DNA from 3 places in the Streptomyces daliensis genome. Region 1 is predicted to be linked to each of the others. Evidence: riboswitches for the same ligand, from Rfam matches in the RefSeq annotation. Region 1 holds a riboswitch; each other region holds the start of a gene.

Region 1 (4,313 bases):
TCCAGGGTGATCACCCCGGACGAGGCGGCGCGTATCCCGGCCAGCAGCCGCAGCAGCGTCGACTTGCCCGAACCGTTGGGCCCCAGCAGCCCCACCGTCTCCCCGGGGCGCGGCGACAGGCTGACCCCTTCGAGGATCAGCTTGCCGTCGGCACGCCAGGCCACATCACGGGCGCGCAGACTCATCCCCGCCCCCCTCCGGTCTCGGGTGCCCCGGTCTCCCGTGCCCCGTGTTCCGTCGCGCCCGCCGTCACCGTGACCTCCTCGTGCGGTGCAGGATCACGACGAACGCGGGCACCCCGATCAGCGAGGTCGCCACGCCGACGGGGAGTTCCTGCGGGTCCAGCACGGTCCGCGCCAGCGTGTCCACCCAGACCAGGAACACCGCGCCGACCAGCGCAGTGGTGGGCAGCAGCCGCCGGTGCCCCGGACCCGTCAGCACGCGCGCCGCGTGCGGGAGGACGAGTCCGACGAAGCCGATCGCACCCGCCGCGCTGACCAGCACCGCCGTCAACAGCGCCGTCACCAGCAGCAGAAGCATCCGCACCCGCTGGACCGCCACGCCCAGGGCCGCCGCCGCCTCCTGCCCGAAGGCGAACGCGTCCAGCGCGTTGGCCCGCGTCAGACACACGGCGAGCACCAGCACCAACGCACCCGCGCACAGTGCCACGTCCGTCCAGTCGGCGCTGCTCAGCGACCCCAGCAGCCAGAACAGCACCCCGCGCGTCTGCTCCGCGTCGGCGGAGGTGAAGACGATGAACGAGGTGAGCGCCGAGAAGAGCTGCATTGCGGCGATGCCCGACAGCAGCACCCGGTCCGTCGTCCCGCCCGAGGTGTAGGCGAGCAGCAGCACGAGCCCGAAGGACACGACCGCGCCCACGAAGGCGCCCGCCGAGAGTGAAACGGCCCCGCCGCCGACGCCCAGTACCGCCACGGCCACCGCACCGGTCGAGGCGCCCGAGGACACACCGAGGACGAACGGGTCGGCCAGCGGGTTGCGCAGCAGCGACTGAAGCACGGCGCCGCACACCCCCAGGCCCGCACCGCACACCGCCGCGAGCAGGGTGCGCGGCAGCCGCAGCTCCCACACGATGCCCTCGCGGATCGGCGTCAGCCCGGCCTCGGCACCCCCGAGGCGCTCGGCCACCACCCGCCACACGTCGCCGACGCGCAGTGCCGCGGGCCCGATGGTGATGGCCACCGCCACGGACAGCGCGAGCAGCAGCACCCCCGCGGCCCACAGCACCGCCGCGCCGGTCCCGGTGCGCGCGGCCCGCGCGCTCCACGCCCGCGCGGCACGTAGGCGCGCGGCGGGTGTCGGACCGTCGGCGCCGTCCCGTGCGGCCGGTGCGGGCGCGGCGGGCGCGTCGGGCGTGGCGGGTGTGCGTTCGCGCGGCGTACTCAACCGGCGAGACCGAACGTCCGCAGGCCCTTCGCGACCTTCTCGATCCCCTCGACCGTGCGGATCGACGGATTCATCGCGGCGCCGCTCAGCAGCACATACCGCTTCTTCTCCACGGCCTTCATATGGCGGGTGACCGGGTTGGACTCCAGCCACTTGATCTTCGCAGCGGCGGTCTCGGCCGTCTGGCTCTTCCGGCTCAGATCGCCGAGGACGATCACGTCGGGATCGCGGTCCGCGACCCGCTCCCAGTTGATCTGCGGCCACTCGTCGTGTGTGTCGTCGAAGACGTTCTCCGCGCCGACGGCGCGCGTGATGATGCCCGGCGCACCGCAGCACCCGGCCAGATACGGCGACTCGGAGTTGGCGAACCAGTACATCAGCCGGGTGTCCGACGCTTCGACGTCCTCCGTCGCCTTCGCGGTGCGCGCCTTCAGCTCCGCGATCAGCTTCTCGCCGCGCTTCTCCACGCCGAACGCCTCGGCCAGGTCCCTGACCTCGCCGTAGACGTCGTCCATGCGCAGCGGCCTCGCGCGCTCGCCGTCGCCGCTCCCGCCGTTCTCCTTGGCGCAGTCGGTGGGGGAGAGGTACGTCGGCACGCCCAGCTTCTCGAAGTCCCCGCGCGGGGCCACCCCGCCCTTGCCGAGCGTCGACTCGAAGGATGCCGCCACGAAGTCCGGTTCCTCCTCCAGCACCCGTTCAAAGGAGGGCGCGTTGTCCGCGAGCCGCTCGACCTTGGCGTTCTCCTCGCCCAGGCCCCTGGCGACGGGGTCGGTCCAGGTCGCGGTGCCCGCCATGCGGTCGGCGAGGCCGAGGGAGAGCAGGATCTCCGTCGTGCCCTGGTTCAGCGAGACGGCCCGCCGGGGCGGGGAGTCGACGGTGACCTTCTCGCCGCAGTTCTCCAGCGTGCGCGGATAGCCCCCGGACGCCGCGGACTTCCCGGAACCCTCGCCCCCGGAGCCCTTTGTGCCGCAGGCGGCCGTCAGCGCCATCAGAGAGGTGAGGAGTACGGCCGCGATGCGGGTACGGCGTGAGGTCGCCACCACAGTTCCCATCCGTCAGAGGCCCAGTCGCGAGGCCCGGCGTCCTTCCGCCCCGGTGCCGGGGCGGACCGCCAGCAGGTCTTCGGACTCGGGACTCCCACGGGCCGAGCGCCTTCCCGGACTCCTCCAGTGGCCTCTGCTCGCCCGCCCTGTCCCTCACCGCTGCGCGTCAGTTCCGGGTTCGCACCGGATTCCCTGACCCCATCAGGGGTTCGACTGGCGTCGGCAAGCTATCACACGGACCTGGGCGGTTCGCCCGGCGGACGGTGCGCTGAGCTGCGAGGACGGGACGCGGGCCAGGGGACGGAGGAGCGGTGCGCCGGGCCGTCAGGACATCGAGGGCGGTTGACGCCTTACGCGTCGGGTAGAAGCGCCACCGAGTCCCAAGGGCCAGCCGCGGCACACGCGGCTCACCGAGCAGAGGGAGGCACCATGCGCACCCGTACCCGCCGCACGCCGACCACCGCAGCCCTGCGCAGAGTCGCCCTGCGCGCCGTCAGAAGGATCGCGCACCCCGCACGCGTCCGCTCCGGCACGGGCCACCCGCACCGCGACCTGAACCGCCCGCGCCCCGGCGCCCACACCCTGCGCCCGTACCAGGTGACACCCCACGACGCGCTCCAGCGCCGGGGCCCCACCACACTCTGAGGGGCCGCTGAGAGGCCGCTCCCGCGCGCCTCGCCCGTCCGCGTCCGTACCCCGGTCTTTACCTGCCACCGTCGCACCACCCAGGATCGGATCATCGTCGAGCGAAGGAGCGCCGGGATGGCGACGGTGGTACTGGTCGGGACCCTGGACACCAAGGGCGCGGAGTACGCCTGGCTGAGCGCGCGGTTACGGGAGCTAGGCTGCGAGGTGGTACTCGTCGACGCCGGGGTGCGACGCGTCCCGCCGGGCACACCGGCCGCCGACGTGTCGGGCGAGGCCGTCGCACGCGCCGCGGGACACGACTTGGAGCGACTGCGCGCGGCGGGAGACCGCAACACGGCGGTGACGGCCATGGCGGAGGGCGCAGAGCACGTCGTGCGGGACCTGTACGAGGCGGGCCGCCTGCACGCACTGCTGGCGGTCGGCGGCAGCGGCGGCTCGTTCATCGCGGCCCGCGCGATGCGCGCGCTCCCCGTCGGGGTGCCCAAGCTGCTGGTGAGCACCATGGCGGGCGGGGACGTGGGCCCGTACGTGGGCAGCGGCGATGTCACGCTGATGCACAGCGTGGTGGACATCGCCGGGATCAACTCCGTCTCGCGGCTCGTACTCGGCAACGCGGCAGCCGCGGCCGCCGGTATGGCCGCGCACAGGGCACGCGCCGTGGCGGAGCCCGGACCGCGGGGGCGCAAGGTCATCGGCGCGACGATGTTCGGCGTCACCACGCCCGCGGTGGACGCGGCACGGGGACGCCTGGAGGAACTCGGCTACGAGGTGCTGGTCTTCCACGCCACGGGCGTGGGCGGCCGGGCCCTGGAGAGGCTCGCCGCCGACGGCCAACTGGACGGTGTGCTGGACCTGACGACGACCGAACTGGCCGACGACCTCGTCGGCGGTGTGCTCAGCGCGGGCCCCGACCGGCTCACGGCGGCGGGCGCCGCCGCGCTCCCGCAGGTCGTCGCACCGGGCGCTCTGGACATGGTCAACTTCGGCCCCGAGGCAACCGTTCCCGAGCGTTTCGCCGCGCGGCGCCTGCTCGTCCACAACCCCACCGTCACCCTCATGCGGACCAGTACGGAGGAGATGGCGGCCCTCGGCACGGCACTGGGCACGAAGCTCGGCGCGGCGAAGGGGCCCGTCTCCGTCTTCTGGCCGCTGCGCGGGGTGTCGGCGGTGGACGCGCCGGACGGCCCGTTCGAGGACCGGACGGCGGACGGCGCGTGC
Region 2 (4,313 bases), on a different contig from region 1:
ACGCTGCCCCCCGCCGTGGACCTGGAGGCGGCGTACGGGAGCAGGTGCCACGGCCTGAGCAAGGCGCGGATGCGCGCGTGGATCCGCGCGTTCAGCGAAGAGACACGGCGGCGCACGGGCCGCTATCCGGCCATCTACACCTCCACCCGCTGGTGGAAGAGCTGCACGGGCAACAGCCGCGCGTTCGCGGCCCGGCATCCGCTGTGGCTGGCGGACTGGAGCAGGAGCGCGGGGCCGCTCCCTGCCGGATGGGGTACGCGTACCATCTGGCAGTACGCGAACAAGGGCAAGCTGCCGGGTGACCAGAATCTCTTCAACGGTTCGATGGCCCAGCTCAGACGCTACGCGCGCGGCTGACCCGCGCCCCTTCCCCCCACGTTTCCCCAAGGGGCCACCGGGGCCCCGGCGGTGATCACAGAACACACGGGAGGGCGCGCGCAAGCGCCCCGGAAGCGCCGCTCACAACAGGCGTCAGGTAGTGACACTCCGACGCCTGCCGCAGTTCACCTTCCGTTCACCCGTGCTTCTTACGTTCACCGAGTCATTAACCTTCGAACTGATTGTGGCCTGGGTGAATGGAACACATCACGCTTCTCATCGGGATCGTGATCGTCACGGCCTTGGTGTTCGACTTTACGAACGGCTTCCACGACACGGCCAACGCCATGGCCACCACCATTTCCACGGGGGCCCTCAAGCCCAAGACCGCGGTGGCGATGTCGGCGGCCCTCAACCTCGTCGGCGCGTTCCTCTCGGTCGAGGTGGCCAAGACCATCTCGTCGGGAATCATTGACGAAGGCTCCGGTATCCGGCCCGAAGTGATCTTCGCGGGTCTCGTCGGCGCCATCATCTGGAACCTGCTGACCTGGCTGGCGGGCCTCCCCTCCAGCTCCTCCCACGCCCTGATGGGCGGCCTCATCGGCGCCACCGTCGCCTCCGTCGGCCTCGGGGCCGTCAACGCCGACGTCGTCGTGATGAAGGTCCTCATCCCGGCACTCGCGGCGCCGCTCGTCGCGGGCATCGCAGCCCTCGTCGCGACGCGGCTGACGTACCGGCTCGCCCGGCACGCCGACGAAGGCCAGACCGCCAAGGGCTACCGCGCGGGCCAGATCACCTCGGCAGCGCTCGTCTCCCTCGCGCACGGCACCAACGACGCGCAGAAGACCATGGGTGTGATCACGCTCGCGCTGATCACCGGCGGCGCCCTCGCGCCGAGCGCCGACCCACCGGTGTGGGTCATCGCCGCAGCCGGCATCGCCATAGCGGCCGGTACGTACCTCGGCGGCTGGCGGATCATCCGCACCATGGGCAAGGGCATCACCGACATCCAGCCCCCGCAGGGCTTCGCGGCCCAGACCAGCGCTGCGGCCACCATCCTGGCCTCCTCGCACATCGGCTTCTCCCTCTCCACCACCCACGTCTGCTCCGGCGCCGTCATGGGCTCCGGGCTCGGCCGCAAGGGCGGCGTCGTGCGCTGGTCGACGGCGGGCCGGATGGTCACGGGCTGGGCGCTGACCCTCCCCGCTGCCGGTCTCGTCGCCGCGGGTTCGGCCCTGCTGGCCGACCAGGGCGACTGGGGCGTGGCCACGGTCGCGGTCCTCGCGCTGGCGATCTGCCTCACCATCTGGGCGCTCTCTCGGCGCCAGCCGGTGGACCACACCAACGTGAACGACGTCCACGACGGCGCGGCCCCCGCACCGGCCGACGGCACCGGTGTTCCCGGTGTTCTCGGCGACGCGGACGAGCCCGCCGGTGTCGTCACCGCGGCCATGCGCTCCGTCGCACCGCCTCCGGCCCCCGGCACGCCCGTCACCTCCGAGGCGGCGGCAGCGGCCCTGGGCGCTGACACGGCCGACGGGACCTCGTCCGATGAGAGCGACGGGACCGCCTCCGAGCCCCGGCCCGGGCATGTGCCGTTCGCAGGGGCGGAGCCCACGCTTCCGGAGCCCCGCCCGCGCGCGGGCACCGCGGCACGTCCCCGGTCCGGCGTCCCCTCCTAGAGGCCCCGGCACCCCACCCCCCGTCCAGGAAGTCAGAAGGAAGACCGCTATGAACATCGACTGGGCCGCTCTCGGCCAGGTCTTCGGCGTCAGCCTCGTGGCGACGGTCGGCCTGGTGGGCGTGTTCACGCTCGGCATCGTCGGCTCCTCGGCCCGCAAGGCGGACGGCACCGGCGCCCCGGCGCTCGCCCGCACCGGTGCCTACGCCTGCTTCGCGCTGTGCGCGGCGGCCGTGGCGTTCGGCATCTACCTCATCGCCGCCTAGCGACGACGGCGTTCTCACGAGGGGTACGAGCGGTTGCTCGTACCCCTCGTCCGTGTGCGCCCGTGTGTCTCCTCACACTCTCCCGTCGCAGGTCAGGGCGAGTTGACGCCCTCTCGTGAACCGTGGTGGACTTCCCGTTGCCCAACGGCGGCAGGAGAGGAAGCCGGTGCGAATCCGGCGCGGTCCCGCCACTGTCACCGGGGAGCGCTCCCCAACCAGAAGGTCACGGCCCACGCGCACATGCGGGCTGGAAGGCCGGGGAGGGGGTCCGTACGACACCCCCTGAGCGCCGATCCGGGAGCCAGGAGACTCTCACCGCCGGTCACGTCGAGCCAGGGCGAGGACCCTGAGTGAGGACACCGCCATGCCCGGCTTCACCGCCAACGAACTCCTGGCCGCACGCCCTGACGTGGGCACGGCACGCCCGGTGCCCACCACGGCACCGGCCCTACGAGGCATGACGGCGCGCTGACGGATGCGGGCCCCACGCGCCCACGCCTGTGGCGCAGCCCTCGGATTCCTCGGCGATCTGCTGCTCGGTGACCCCCGGCGCGGCCACCCCGTGGCCGCCTTCGGGCGCGCCGCCGGTGCGGCCGAGCGCCGCCTGTGGCGCGACCGGCGCGACAGCGGCGCCGCCTACACGGCCCTGTGCGTCGCGGGCGCCGTCGCCGCTGCGACGGCGCTGTCGCGCGCCGCGCGTGCGGCGGACCACCGTACGAACAGCACCGGCACCGTGGCCGTCGGCCACGGTCCCGCGAGCGTCGCCCTCACCGCGGGCGTCACCTGGACCGTGCTCGGCGGCGCCGGGCTGGTCCGCGAGGCACGCGCCGTCGGCGCCGCGCTGGAGGCGGGCGAGCTGGCGGCGGCGCGGCGGCGGCTGCCCCATCTGTGCGGACGCGACCCCCAGGCGCTGGACGCCGACGGGATCGCGCGCGCCGTGGTCGAGTCCGTCGCCGAGAACACGTCGGACGCGGTCGTGGGCGCCCTCGTGTGGGGCGCGCTGGCCGGGGTGCCCGGGATGGCGGGCTTCCGCGCCGTCAACACGCTCGACGCGATGGTCGGCCACCGCTCCCCCCGCCATTTGCGCTTCGGCTGGGCTTCGGCGCGGCTCGACGACGTCGCGGGCTGGCCCGGTGCCCGGCTCACCGCCGTCCTCGCAGCGCTCGCGGGCCCGGACCCGCGCGGCGCGCTGCGCGCCTGGCGTACGGACGCGCACCGCCACCCGAGCCCCAACGCGGGTCCCGTGGAGGCCGCGTTCGCCGGTGCGCTGGGCGTACGGCTGGGCGGGACGCTCTCCTACGGCGGGCGCACCGAGCACAGGCCCGTGCTCAACTCGCCCGGGCGTGCCGTGGAGACCGGTGACATCGCGCGCGCGGCGCACCTGTCGCGTCGCGTCGGCGTGCTCGCGCTCGCGGTGACCGCGGCGGGGCGGCTCGCCGCCGGGGCTGCGTATTCCCAGTACTCCCGCGTGCGCGGGCGACGGAAGGGGACCTCGTGAACAACGGCACGGCCGGCAGAACCGGCACCAGCACCGGCACCGGCGCTCCGGGCGGCGGCCTGCTCGTCGCGGGCACGACCTCCGACGCGGGCAAGAGCGTCGTCACCGCGGGCATCTGCCGCTGGCTGGCCCGCAAGGGCGTGAAGGTCGCCCCGTTCAAGGCCCAGAACATGTCGCTGAACTCCTTCGTCACCCGCGAGGGCGCCGAGATCGGCCGCGCCCAGGCCATGCAGGCGGCGGCGGCCATGGTGGAACCCAGCGCGCTGATGAACCCCGTACTGCTGAAGCCGGGCGGCGACCGCACCAGCCAGGTCGTGCTGCTGGGCAGGCCCGTGGGCGAACTCAGCGCACGCGGCTACCACGAGGGCCGCCAGGAGAAGCTGCTGGCCACGGTCACCGACTGCCTCGACGAGCTGCGCCGCACCCACGACGCCGTCATCTGCGAGGGCGCGGGCAGCCCCGCCGAGATCAACCTGCGGCGCAGCGACATCGTCAACATGGGCCTCGCCCGTGCCGGACGGCTGCCCGTCGTGGTCGTCGGCGACATCGA
Region 3 (4,313 bases), on a different contig from region 1:
ACCGGCACGGCACGGAGGACGGCCTGACGACCCTGGCCGAGGGGGAGTGGGACGCCGTCGTCGACACCTGGTCGTGGGCCCCGTCGGCGGTACGGGACGCGGCGCGGCTGCTCGCGGACCGCGTGGACCGGTACGTGTACGTCTCCAGCCGCTCGGTCTACGCGCCACCGGTCGCGCTGGGACTGGACGAGGACGGACCCGTGCTGGATGCCTCGCCGGACGACGGCGACGACGGCGCTGACGTGCCCTACGCGCGGGCCAAGCGCGGCGGGGAACTGGCCGCGCTGGACGCCTTCGGCGACCGGGCGCTGCTGGTGCGCGCGGGGCTCGTCCTCGGCCCGTACGAGAACCTCGGGCGGCTGCCCTGGTGGCTGGCGCGGATCGCGCGCGGCGGGCCGGTACTGGCTCCGGGACCGCGGGATCTGGGCCTCCAGTACATCGACGCGCGCGACCTCGCCCGCTGGACGGCCGACGCGGTGGAGCGGCGGCTGAGCGGTCCTTACAACCTGGTGAGCCCGCCGGGCCACGCCACCATGGGCGAGCTGCTGGAGGAGTGCGTACGCGTCACGGGGTCCGGCGCCGAACTGTGCTGGACCGCTCCGGAGACCATCCTCGCGGCGGGCGTCGAGCCGTGGACCGAGCTGCCCGTCTGGGCCCCGCCGGGGGAGCAGTGGGACGCGCTGTTCGGGGGCGATGTGTCCAGGGCGCTGGCCGCAGGGCTGCGCTGCCGTCCCGTCGCGGACACCGTGGCGGCGACGTGGGAGTGGCTGCGGGGCCTGGACGGGCCGCCGCCCGTGCGGGACGGCTGGCGGGCCGGGCTGGATCCGGACCGGGAGGCGCGCGTCCTGGCCGCCCGCACCTGACGGGCCGCGTCCGACGGGCCGGGCCCGACGACGGGCGGGCCGGGGCAGGGCGGTGAGCGGGCCACGTACCCCGCTCACCGCCCCACGGCACCGCGTGCGACGTGCCGTTACGCGTCCCCGGACGCCCCGGCGGGCTCCGCCGTGGTCCGCGAGGTCCGCGCACCCTGTCCCTGTCCGGCACGTGCCGCGCGCAGCCCCAGCGCGCCGAAGGTGACGCCGAGCGCCGCCCACAGCAGCACGTGCGAGGCCAGCGAGAGCACCCGGAAGTCCCACAGCAGCGGCGCGGGCACCGGCACGGGGTCGGGGTTGCCAGGGAGCAGGAAGAGCACCGCGAGCGTGCCGGCCGCGGCGGCAGCCGCGGCGAGCTGGCGCACCGGAGCGCCGTGCCCCGCGCGGCCGAGCCGTACGTGCAGTTGCCAGGCCAGCAGCATGCCGAGCACGCCGATGGCGAGCGCGGCGACCCACAGCGCCTGCCGTTCGGAGACGGTGCCGCTGTCGCCGACGCCGGGCGGATTGGCGGGATAGCGCAGCGCGGGCAGCAGCGACAGGGCGAGGAACCCGGCGCCCGCGAGGGTCAGCGCCCGCTCCCAGGGGCGGTCGTGGAGCGTGCGGGTGCGGTGGACGAGCACATACGCCAGGGCGAAGAAGACGCCGATGGCGAGCCCGACGACCACGGCGGTGACCACCAGGCCGAAGTGCTGGGTGCCACGGGAGAACAGTTCCTCGGCCTCCGCCGCGTGCGAGTGCGCCTGCCCGCCGCCCCCGTGCGCGTGGGCGTGCTCGGCAGCCGCGCGCTTCTCCTCCAGCCCGATCGCCCTGTCCATCAGGGGCTCGGCGAGGAGCAGCGAGAAGAGCCCCGAGAGCAGCCCGGCCACGCCACCGGCCGCGAGCCCTCTGCGCAGCAGGGGCAGCAGCGGATACGGGGCCGACGCCGACGAGACGGGAGAAGGGTGAGAAGACGTAGAAGGGGAGGAAACGGGCGGTGAAGGGGAAGCCGGTGATGAGGATGCGGGTGTCATGTGCGCAGGCGTCCCGTCAGTGGCAGGGGGCGCCGAAGAGGTGCCTGCCGTCGTGCGAGAACTCGTGCAGATAGCTGCCGGTGGCCGAGATGATGTTGCCGTTGTCGACGAAGACGGCGTAGAGCGCGATCAGCGCGACGATGGCCGCCGCGGCGGCGATGAGCCAATCGCGCGAGCGGATCGTGACATCGGCCTCGGGAAGGGCCGCACCGGTCGCGGTCGGTTGAGCGGTGTGCAGGGACATCCGCGTGCCTCCTCCTGGGGTTTCCACGCCCCGTTGGCGGAGAAGCGACAGGTCAGTTCCTGACTCCCGTGCGGCCCCGGGCGGCGTGCGCGCGCCCCGGCCTCACGGACACAGTGGCGGGACCGTCCCGGAATCGCACCGGGTTCCTGCGCACCGTCGCCTCAGTATGAATATGTACCGCTCGGAGAGTCCCAGCCTGGCATGTCCACTGTCAATACGGCCTGTGCGGGGTGCCCGGCGGGGATCCACTCCCCCCTCAGGAGGACTCCGGCCGGGCACCCTTGTCCCTGTCTCCGGGCCTGCGAGAGGAAGGGGCCCGGAGAAGGGGAGCGTGCGAGGCCGGGGTCCAGGGCCTCGGGGTCACCGTAGAACGTCCCGCGTGACCCGTCACGCAACGATCCGGCCTACACCCCTGGTTTCAGGCCGAGTTGACGGGCGGGTAAGGCCGTGGTCCGGGGCACGGGAGGCCCGCGGCGGCCACCCGTAACAGCTGCACGACAGTTTCGCGGCCAGCGCGTGGCCCTGTGACACGATGGCCAGGTCCGGTGTGTTCCAGGGGGCCGGGGGAGTGTCTCCCGGTCAGTGCGGCCGAGGGGGAGTGGATGTACGGCAACTACGCCGGCGGGAGGAGCGGGAGTGCCCATCCGGGTACGGGCGCCCGTACTCGTGCGCGTACCCGTACGCGTACGAGGTGCGTCGCGGGCGGCGCGGCCGTGGGGGCTGTGCTGCTGCTGGCCGGGTGCTTCTCGTCGTCGGACGGTGGTTCCGGCGGGGGTGGCGAGAAGTCGGGCGAGGCCGGGCAGCGGCCCAGGTCCGTCGCCCCGTACTGGGTCAACCCGCAGGGCAACGCCGCGCGTCAGGCCGCCGAGTACCGCGGCGCGGACAAGGCCGACGAGGCGGCGCTGATCGACAAGATCGCGAAGCAGCCCGTGGCCGAGTGGGTCGGCACCGAAGACCCCCAGGGCCAGACGGAGAAGCTGACCAGCGCCGCGGCCAAGGCCGACCGCGAAGCGCTGCTCGTGCTCTACAACCTCCCGCACCGCGACTGCGGCCAGTACTCGAAGGGCGGCGCGGCGGACGCGGGCGCCTACCGCGACTGGCTCGACAAGGTCGTCAAGGGCATCGGGGACCGCGCGGCCACGGTGATCGTCGAACCGGACGCGATCCCGCACCTGCTGGCCGAGGGCTGCACGCCCCAGGAGTTCCACGACGAGCGGTACGCGCTGCTGAACGAGGCCGTGACCAAGCTCAAGGGCCTGTCGAAGACCAAGGTGTACCTGGACGCGGGCAACCCCGACTGGGTGCGCGATCCGGGCGGTCTCGTGGAGCCGCTGCGGCGCGCGGGCATCGACAAGGCGGACGGCTTCGCGCTGAACGTCTCCAACTACCAGACCACCGCCTCGAACGTGGCGTACGGCAAGAAGGTCTCCCCGATGATCGGCAACAAGCCGTTCGTCGTGGACACCAGCCGCAACGGCAACGGCCCCGTCGAGAACGCGGCGGCCGACGAGGAGGCGTGGTGCAACCCCGAGGGCCGAGCCCTCGGCAAGGCGCCCACCACGAAGACGGGCGAGCCGCTGGTCGACGCCTATCTGTGGATCAAGCGCCCCGGCGAGTCCGACGGGGAGTGCAAGGGCGGCCCGAAGGCGGGCGAGTGGTGGCCCGAGTACGCGCTGGACCTGGCCCGCAACACGAAGGGCTGACGTTTCCGGCGGTCGTCAGCAGATCACTCGGTGATGCGGCGGGACCACCCCCGCGCGTGCGGGGAGCACCGGTTGAGGTAGCGCTCGGCGAGCCGGTCGGGGGGACCACCCCCGCGCGTGCGGGGAGCACCCCTGCGACGGCGGGGGAAACACCGAGCCCGGGGGACCACCCCCGCGTGTGCGGGGAGCACCCTTCGTGACCTGGGATGCTAGTCGCTGAATGCGTCATTCTGCGTCACTTCGCCCTGCGGGTTCTCGATGAGGGGGGCGTGCTGCTCGGGATCGATGATGTCGGTTGTACCGCGAGGCTACTGTCGTGGCCAGCTTTTGCCCTGCGCACAGCGTTACGCGGCGGTCACCCGACTGCCTTGCGTACCGCGTCCAGGGCCAGCCGCCACGGGAATCCGCGCGAGTCGCCGTGCTTCGGTGGATGTGGCTCGCCCGGCCCGAACACCACCCGCACGCCCTGCTCCCTCAGTGTCTC

What was found. A riboswitch is a leader RNA that binds a small molecule or an ion and turns the genes downstream of it on or off. The one in region 1 is predicted to bind cobalamin.
Region 2: it holds a riboswitch for cobalamin, as region 1 does, so the genes downstream of both, ACYVOO_RS10885 (cobalamin biosynthesis protein) here and ACYVOO_RS24555 (ABC transporter substrate-binding protein) in region 1, are expected to answer to the same signal.
Region 3: it holds a riboswitch for cobalamin, as region 1 does, so the genes downstream of both, ACYVOO_RS06405 (CbtB domain-containing protein) here and ACYVOO_RS24555 (ABC transporter substrate-binding protein) in region 1, are expected to answer to the same signal.

The regions. Positions count from the first base shown of each region.
Region 1 is NZ_BAAGSO010000094.1:470,685-474,997, reverse strand. Features, by position in the region: gene ACYVOO_RS24565 (ABC transporter ATP-binding protein) at 1-185, opposite strand, end outside; gene ACYVOO_RS24560 (FecCD family ABC transporter permease) at 250-1,404, opposite strand; gene ACYVOO_RS24555 (ABC transporter substrate-binding protein) at 1,401-2,456, opposite strand; cobalamin riboswitch at 2,501-2,680, opposite strand; gene ACYVOO_RS24550 (hypothetical protein) at 2,877-3,092, shown strand; gene ACYVOO_RS24545 (Tm-1-like ATP-binding domain-containing protein) at 3,210-4,313, shown strand, end outside.
Region 2 is NZ_BAAGSO010000052.1:12,040-16,352, reverse strand. Features, by position in the region: gene ACYVOO_RS10900 (lysozyme) at 1-357, shown strand, start outside; gene ACYVOO_RS10895 (inorganic phosphate transporter) at 576-2,000, shown strand; gene ACYVOO_RS10890 (hypothetical protein) at 2,050-2,265, shown strand; cobalamin riboswitch at 2,375-2,596, shown strand; gene ACYVOO_RS10885 (cobalamin biosynthesis protein) at 2,741-3,763, shown strand; gene ACYVOO_RS10880 (cobyric acid synthase) at 3,760-4,313, shown strand, end outside.
Region 3 is NZ_BAAGSO010000029.1:1,899-6,211, reverse strand. Features, by position in the region: gene ACYVOO_RS06415 (NAD-dependent epimerase/dehydratase family protein) at 1-863, shown strand, start outside; gene ACYVOO_RS06410 (CbtA family protein) at 971-1,882, opposite strand; gene ACYVOO_RS06405 (CbtB domain-containing protein) at 1,899-2,126, opposite strand; cobalamin riboswitch at 2,159-2,299, opposite strand; gene ACYVOO_RS06400 (glycoside hydrolase family 6 protein) at 2,729-3,829, shown strand; gene ACYVOO_RS06395 (flavoprotein) at 4,185-4,313, opposite strand, start outside.